2 regions of the Variovorax humicola genome follow, and region 2 is predicted to be linked to the other one. Evidence: predicted binding sites of a transcription regulator. Region 2 holds the regulator's gene; the other holds the start of a gene.
The links. The regulator FNR, encoded in region 2, switches genes on or off when oxygen is low (the NO sensors DNR and NnrR bind a similar motif). The targets are predictions, from matches to a motif close to TTGATNNNNATCAA.

Region 1 (4,011 bases), on a different contig from region 2:
GTCCACCGACTCGAGGATCGCCCAGTCGCTGTTGAGATGCAGGTGACCCAACGCGCATTCCGAGGCCAGCGCGAGGAATTCAGAGGCACCGTAGCTGTTGGCCACCAAGCAGCCGAAGGCCTGTTGCACGAAGCGTCGCTTGGCCGGCGACAGGTCCTCCCCGCCCGTCCATACTTCCTGCGGTGCCACTGCCAGGCGACCCGCAGCGCGCTCCTCCGCCAGCAGGACAGCGGCGCTCGGATAGGTCGCGATCACCGTCGGCGCGAGCGCGTTGAGTTCCCGCACGATGGCGTCCACGGGCTGCAGGAAGGAGATGCAGTGGATCTGGCTGGACATGGCCGGATTCAGCCGCCGCAGCCGCTCGATCGACACCGTGCTCGCGAAGTGTCCGTCCAGCGCGCCAACGAATGCGATGCGCTCGGACAGACCCAGGGGATCGAGCAGGCGCTGCATGGGTCGCAGCACTGGCCTGCGCAAAGCTTCCAGCGCGTCGTAGACGGCCATCGCATGGGCATCCTGCACGAAGATGCCCGGCACGCCGGTGCTGCCCGAGCTTTCCCACACCACGTAGCGCTCAAGGTATGGTTGGGCTCTGCGGCTGTGGTCGGCGACGAAGTATCGCAACGCATCGAGTTTCAGCTTCGGGTCGCCCACCCAGTCGTCGAAGCGGTGCATCAACTGTGCCTTGTGCATGATCGGCAGGTCGCCAAGCGAAAGCGAGGCCGTGTCTCGGCCATGCAGCAGCTTGCGGTACAGGGGCGAGGTTTGCGATGCCGTGCCCAGCAGCCTCCCCAGCCGCGCTGCGCGCCGGTCGTCAAGCGCCTCGCGGCTGGCCTTGCTTGCCAGCGCCACATCCAGCGCAACGGAGCCGGAGATCAGGTAGTCGAGTGCCGGAGTGGTCATGGAGGACCCGCGGTCAGAGCTCACGCGTTTCCAGGTAGTCGGGTACCGTTACCGGCCAGCCGTGCCGTTCCTCGATGGCGAGCCGCAGCGCATCGGCCGCCACAGGCTCACCATGCGTGACGAATATGCGCTTCGGCGGCGGCAAGTCAGCGATCCAGGCCAGCAGTTGCTCGCGGTCGGCGTGGGCCGACAGGCTGGCCAGGTTGGCCACCTCGGCACGAATCGGCACGTACTCGCCATGGATCTTGACGGAAGATGCGCCGGCCACCATCGCGGCACCGCGCGTCGCCGCCGCCTGGAAGCCGGCGAACAGGATGGTATTGCGGGCATTCCGCGCGTAGGTCGCGATGTGGTGCAACACCCGTCCGCCTGTGGCCATGCCGCTGGCCGAGACGATGATCGCCGGATTCGTCAACACGTTGAGGCGCTTCGATTCTTCGATGGTGTTGACGAAAGTCACGCCGGCGCTCAGGGCGGCGCACTGCGCGGCGTCGAGGCGCAACTCGTCCAGGTGGTGCCTGAAAATGCGCGTGGCGTCGCAAGCCATCGGGCTGTTCAGGTAGACGGGCAGATCCGGGATGCGGCGCGCCTGCTTGAGCAAGTGAATGCAGTAGAGCAGTGTCTGCGCACGGCCGATGGCAAAGGATGGGATGACGATCACGCCGCCGCGTGCCGCCGTCTGGCTGATTACCGCCGCCATCGCGTCGAGGGTGTCGATGTCGGGATGGGGGCGATCGCCATAGGTGGACTCGATCACCACGTAGTCGGAAGGCGACGCAACTTGCGGCGCGCGCATCACGATGTCGTCGCTGCGGCCCAGATCGCCCGAAAAGAGAATACTGCCGGCGTCCCAGGCAATGCGCGCGCTGCCCGCGCCGAGGATGTGTCCTGCCCGCTGCAGACGCCAAGTCCATCCAGGCCATGGCGAATGTGCCGTGTCAAAGGCAATCGGATTGAAGTGCTTGAGCGCCGCGCGCGCGTCGTCCTCGTCGTACAGCGGCTGCGCGGGCTTGTGTTTCGAATGGCCGTGGCGGTTCGCGAAGTCGGCCTCTTCCTCCTGCAGCCGGCCGGAGTCCGGCAGCAGCAGCTCGCACAGGTCCCGCGTCGCCTGCGTGCAGAAGACGGGGCCCTTGAAGCCCTCCCTGACCAATCTTGGTACATAACCGGCGTGGTCCATGTGCGCGTGCGTGAGGAGCACCGCATCGATGCTGGCTGGCGCAATGGGCAAGGGATCCCAATTGCGCAGGCGCAGTTGCTTGAGACCTTGAAACAACCCGCAATCGAGCAGCAGTCGCTTGCCCGCGTGCTCGAGCAGGTACTTCGAGCCGGTGACGGTGCCGGTACCGCCGAGGAATTGGATTCGCATGATGATTCCTTGTGGGTCCGAGCGTGTCAGCCTTGCCGAGGGATCGGCTTGATCTCCGTCAAGGGCCGGCTCGCTCATGCACGGATGATGGCGCGACACCCTGGAGGTCCCCTTGAGCATTCGCCATCTCGACCAGCTGCTGTCGCCCCGTTCCGTCGCAGTGTTCGGCGCTTCCGCGCGCCCGGCAAGCGTCGGCGCCACGGTGTGGCGCAACGTGCGCGCCGGCGGCTTCCGCGGCGCGGTGTTCGGCGTGAATCCGAGGCATGCGACGCTGGACGGGGAGCGCATCTACCGCACGGCCGGCGAACTCCCCGAAGTGCCCGACCTGGCCCTGCTTTGCACGCCGGCAGACACCATCGCACCGCTGATCGGCCAACTGGCGGCGTTGGGGACCCGCGCGGTCGTGATCGTCACGGCCGGGCTCACGGTCGCGCAGAAGCAGGCGGCGCTGGCTGCGGCACGGCGCTGCCTGGTGCGCCTGCTCGGCCCCAACTGCATCGGCCTGCTGAGCCCGCACATCGGACTCAACGCGAGCTTCGCGCACACCGATGCGCTGCCGGGCGACGTGGCCTTCGTGTCGCAGTCGGGCGCACTCGTCACCGCCATGCTCGACTGGGCCAGGAGCCGCGGCATCGGGCTCTCGCACCTGGTTTCGCTGGGCGACCATTGCGACGTCGACTTCGGCGACCTGCTCGACTACCTCGCCAGCGATGCGCGCACGCGCGCCATCCTGCTGTACATCGAGTCGATCGAGTCGCCGCGCAAGTTCATGTCGGCGGCTCGGGCGGCGGCGCGCAACAAGCCGGTGATCGTGGTGAAGGCGGGCCGCGCCGGCAATGGCATGCGGGCCGCGGCCTCGCACACCGGCGCGCTGGCCGGCTCCGACATCGTCTACGACGCCGCGATCCGGCGCGCCGGCATGCTGCGCGTCGACACGATGCAGGAGCTGTTCACCGCGGCCGAGACGCTGGCCCACTTCCGCCGCAACGACAGCGAGGTGCTCACGGTCATGACCAACGGCGGCGGCGCGGGCGTGATGGCAGCGGATGCGGCGGCACGCGCCGGCGTGAAGCTCGCCGAGCTCGACGACGCGCTGCTGCGGCGGCTCGATGTGGTGCTGCCGGCGAACTGGTCGCGTGGCAACCCGATCGACATCGTGGGCGACGCGCCGGCGCAGCGCTACACCGCCACGCTGTCGGCGTTGCTGGCCGACAAGTCGGCCGGTGCAGTGCTCTTCATCCATGCGCCCACGGCGATCGTGCCCAGCGAGGAGATCGCGCGCGCCTGCCTTCCGCTTTTGCGCGAGGCGGCGCCGCGCGTGATGGCGTGCTGGCTCGGCGACGCGGCGGTGGCACAGGCTCGACAATGCTTCGAAGGCGCCGACATCCCCGACTACGCCACGCCCGAGGAAGCCGTGCAGGCCTTCGCGATGCTGCAGACCTACCGGCGCAACCAGCAGACACTCATGGAGGCGCCGAGCGCCAGCGAGAATCCCGCGCCCGATGCGGCGCTTGCCCGCAGGCAAATACAGAGCGCCCTCGACGATGGCCGCGAATGGCTTGGAGAACAGGAAGCGCGTGCGGTGCTCCGGGCCTATGGCATCCCGGTCGTGGCGAGCCAGGAAGCCTCCACTTCCGTATCGGATGTCCTCGCCGCCGCGAACACGCTCGGCTTCCCGGTAGCGCTCAAGATCCGGTCGCGCGACATCACGCACAAGTCCGATGTGGGCGGAGTGCGGCTCG
Region 2 (4,011 bases):
CGAGATGCCGCCGATGGCCGCTGTGGTCGGGACACCTGACGAAGTGAGGAACCTAGCCCAGTACGTGCTGAGCCTGTCGGGCAACTCGACCGACTCGGTGCGCGCCGGCCTCGGCAAGTCGAAGTTCACGGCCTGCGCCGCGTGCCATGGCATCGGCGGCGTCGGTAACCAGGCCCTCGGCGCGCCCGCGCTCAACGACAACGTGTGGCTGCACGGCTTCGGCCAGGACGCCATCGTCGCGATGATCAACGGCGGCAAGCACAACGTGATGCCCGCGCAGGAAGGGCGGCTGACCGAGGCGCAGATCAAGGTGGTGGCGTCGTACGTCTGGGGCCTGTCGAACAAGCCGCAGGCCAAGCCCGCGCCCTGAAACCGGGAGAGGCCATGCCAGGCTCCGCGCAACCGCGAAAGTTCATTCCCATCGTGCCGGCGGTCGAGTCCACCGGCCTGTACGAGGCGTCGAAGAAGATCTACCCGCGCACCGTGCGCGGCAACTTCGCGCGCTGGCGCTGGGCCATGGTCTTCGCCACGCAGTTGTTCTTCTATGCGATGCCGTGGATCCAGTGGGGCGGACGCCAGTCGCTGCTCTTCGACCTGGCTGCGCGCCGCTTCTACATCTTCGGGCTGGTGCTCTATCCGCAGGACCTGATCTATCTGTCGGGCCTGCTGGTGCTGTCGGCCCTGTCGCTGTTCCTGTTCACCGCGGTGGCGGGCCGGCTGTGGTGCGGCTACACCTGCCCGCAGACGGTCTACACGGAAATGTTCATGTGGGTCGAGCAGAAGGTCGAGGGCAACCGCATCGCGCGCATGCGGCTCGACGGCGAACCTTTCTCGCTGGAGAAGTTGGTGAAGAAGTGGTTCAAGCACGTCGTATGGCTTTGCATCGCGATGTGGACCGGCTTCACCTTCGTCGGCTACTTCACGCCGATCCGTGAACTCGGCCTGGAATTCCTGCAGACGCGCATGGGCTCGTGGGAGGTGTTCTGGGTCATCTTCTATGGCTTCGCGACCTACGGCAATGCCGGCTTCATGCGCGAGCAGGTGTGCAAGTACATGTGCCCCTATGCGAGGTTCCAGAGCGCGATGTTCGATCGCGACACCCTGATCGTCAGCTATGACCTCGCACGCGGCGAGCCTCGCGGCGTCCGCGCCAAGGGGCAGGAGGGAAGGGCGCTGGGATTGGGCGACTGCATCGACTGCTCGCTGTGCGTGCAGGTCTGCCCGACCGGCATCGACATCCGCGAAGGGCTGCAGTACGAATGCATCGGCTGCGGGCTGTGCGTCGACGGCTGCAACACCGTGATGGACCGCATGGCCCTGCCGCGCGGGCTGATCCGATACGCGACCGAGAACGGGCTGGCGAACGGATGGTCGTCGGCGCAGGTCTGGCGCCGGGTGTTCCGCCCGCGTGTGTTGATCTATGGCGGCGTGCTGCTGGTCCTCGGCATCGGCCTGCTCGCGAGCCTGGTGCTGCGGATGCCGCTGAAGGTCGATGTCGTGCGCGACCGCGGCGCGTTGGCCCGCATCGTCGAGGGCGGCCAACTCGAGAACGTCTATCGCCTGCAGATCATGAACGCCACCGAAGAGCAGCAGACCTACCGCATCGAGGCCAACGGGCTGGATGGGCTGCACGTGGCATCCGCCGAAGTCGTGGAAGTGGAGTCGGCCCAGTCGCGCTGGGTGGCGGTCCGCCTGCAGTTGCCCGCCGACAAGGCCCCGGCCGGATCGCACACGGTGCACTTCGAAGTGCGCTCCGCGGATGGACGCGCCCATGTTTCCGAGAAGGCCGTGTTCCTGGTGCCCCGATGAACCCGAAAGGACAAAGCATGACGACAGCGACCGAACCATCCACCTCGCTACCGTGGTGGCGCTTCCCGCTGGTATGGCTGGTCATCGGCCTGCCGGCGGCCGTGGTCATCGCGAGCGTTGGCTCCGCCTGGATTGCCATTCACACCAGCGACTCGGTGGTCGAGGAGGACTACTACCGCAAGGGCGTCGAGATCAACCGTACCCTGGCCGACAAGGGTTTGATGCCGGCGCAGACGGCCCGCAATCATGCGATGACGCCGGCCGGGGACATTCCGGTGCCATCGCGCATCGCCAAGCCATGAGCGCGCGCAAGTGGATCTCGATCCTGTGGCCCGCCTTCCTGCTGGCGAGCCTCATGGAAGTGGTGGTGTTCGCCCTTGTCGACCCTTCGGATCTGCGATGGGGAGCGGAAGGCCTGGGTTATTCGCGGCAGGCGATCTACACCACGAGCTTCCTTGTCTTCTGGGCGATGTCCGCGGCCTCGTGTGCGCTCACGCTGGCGCTGGCCACGGTGCCGCCCGAGGACGAAGGCACGCTGCGCCGCATCAACGCCCGGGCGGATTGACGATGCGCTGCAGGGCCTGCGAATCGAGGATGCGCAGGTTGCGGTGCTGTACCTCGACGATGCCGTCCTCCACGAACTTCGACAGCGTCCGGCTGATGGTTTCCAGCTTCAGGCCGAGATAGCTGCCGATCTCCTCGCGCGTCATGCGCAGGATCACCTCGGAGCGCGAGAAGCCGCGCGCGTGCAATCTCTGCACGAGGTTGAGCAGGAAGGCGGCGAGCCGCTCCTCCGCGCGCATGCTGCCGAGCAGCAGCATCACGCCGTTCTCGCGCACGATCTCGCGGCTCATGATCCGGTGCACGTGGCGCTGCAGCGCCGGCACTTCGCGCGACAGCGCTTCGACGCGCTCGAAGGGGATGACGCAGACCTCCGAATCCTCGAGCGCAACCGCATCGCAGTTGTGATGCTCGTTGACGATGCCGTCCAGGCCCATGATCTCCCCGGCCATCTGGAAACCGGTGACCTGGTCGCGGCCGTCGTCGCTGGCCACGCGGGTCTTGAACACGCCCGTGCGAATGGCATACAGCGCGGTGAAGCGCTCGCCGTTGTGGAACAGCGTCTCGCGCCGGCGCAGCTTGCGCCGCGTCTTGACCAGGCCATCGATGCGCAGGAGTTCGTCGGGCTCCAGCCCGGCGGGCATGCAGAGCTCTCGCAGATTGCAGTTGGAGCAGGCGACCTTGATGTTGTGGGTGATGGTCATGGGCAGTCTTTGTCGATTGCGCAAATTCTGGCGGGCACTACCTGCGATCGGCTTGATGCAGGTCAAGGCATGCAACCGACATCCAGGGCACATTGAATTTCCTTCAATGCAATGCGCGAGTCACACGATGTCTTTCATCTGCCCACCCGCCGAGTCGCACGTTCCCCAATTGCTGCCCTCGGTCGCAATGCTGCGGCGCTTCGAGATCGCCGGTCCGCGCTACACCTCCTACCCCACGGCCGATCGATTCGTCGAGGCCTTCGACGCGGCGGACTACGCGCAGGCATTGCGCCAGCGCCGCAGTGCCGGCGCCCGTGCGCTGCCCTTGTCGCTCTATGTCCACGTGCCGTTCTGCGAGTCGCTGTGCTACTTCTGCGCCTGCAACAAGATCGTGACGCGCCATCACGAGCGGGCGGCAGAGTACCTCGACTACCTGGCGCGTGAAATCGAACTGCAGACGGCGCAACTGGGCCGCGGCGCGCTGGTGAGTCAATTGCACCTGGGCGGCGGCTCGCCGACCTTTCTCGACGACGCGCAACTGGCCCGGCTGATGGACATGCTGCAGGGTGCCTTCACCTTCACGCCGGATTGCGAGCGGTCCATCGAGATCGACCCGCGCACCGTCGACGCCGAGCGACTTGCGAGCCTGTCGGCGCTGGGCTTCAACCGCTTGAGCTTCGGCGTGCAGGATTTCGACCCCGAGGTGCAAAAGGCGATCCATCGCGTCCAGCCGGCCGCGCAGGTCTTCGAGCTCATGTCGATAGCGCGGCAACTGGGCTTCAAGTCGGTCAATATCGACCTGATCTATGGCTTGCCGCTTCAGACCGTGGAGTCGTTCGAGCGCACGCTCGATCAGGTCGCGGAGTTGCGGCCCGACCGCATCGCCCTCTATGCGTATGCGCATCTGCCCGACCGGTTCAAGGCACAGCGGCGCATT

Region 1: WKW80_RS35845 (MBL fold metallo-hydrolase RNA specificity domain-containing protein) is a predicted target of FNR. The motif match lies at 2,318-2,331, and genes of this name have one in related genera.

Annotation. Positions count from the first base shown of each region.
Region 1 is NZ_JBBKZV010000061.1:15,306-19,316, forward strand. It holds gene WKW80_RS35840 (phenylacetate--CoA ligase family protein) at 1-903, opposite strand, end outside; gene WKW80_RS35845 (MBL fold metallo-hydrolase RNA specificity domain-containing protein) at 917-2,269, opposite strand; partial or broken gene WKW80_RS35850 (acetate--CoA ligase family protein) at 2,382-4,011, shown strand, end outside.
Region 2 is NZ_JBBKZV010000028.1:59,800-63,810, forward strand. It holds gene ccoP (cytochrome-c oxidase, cbb3-type subunit III) at 1-370, shown strand, start outside; gene ccoG (cytochrome c oxidase accessory protein CcoG) at 385-1,809, shown strand; gene WKW80_RS29080 (FixH family protein) at 1,827-2,111, shown strand; gene WKW80_RS29085 (hypothetical protein) at 2,108-2,374, shown strand; gene fnr (fumarate/nitrate reduction transcriptional regulator Fnr) at 2,355-3,074, opposite strand; gene hemN (oxygen-independent coproporphyrinogen III oxidase) at 3,202-4,011, shown strand, end outside.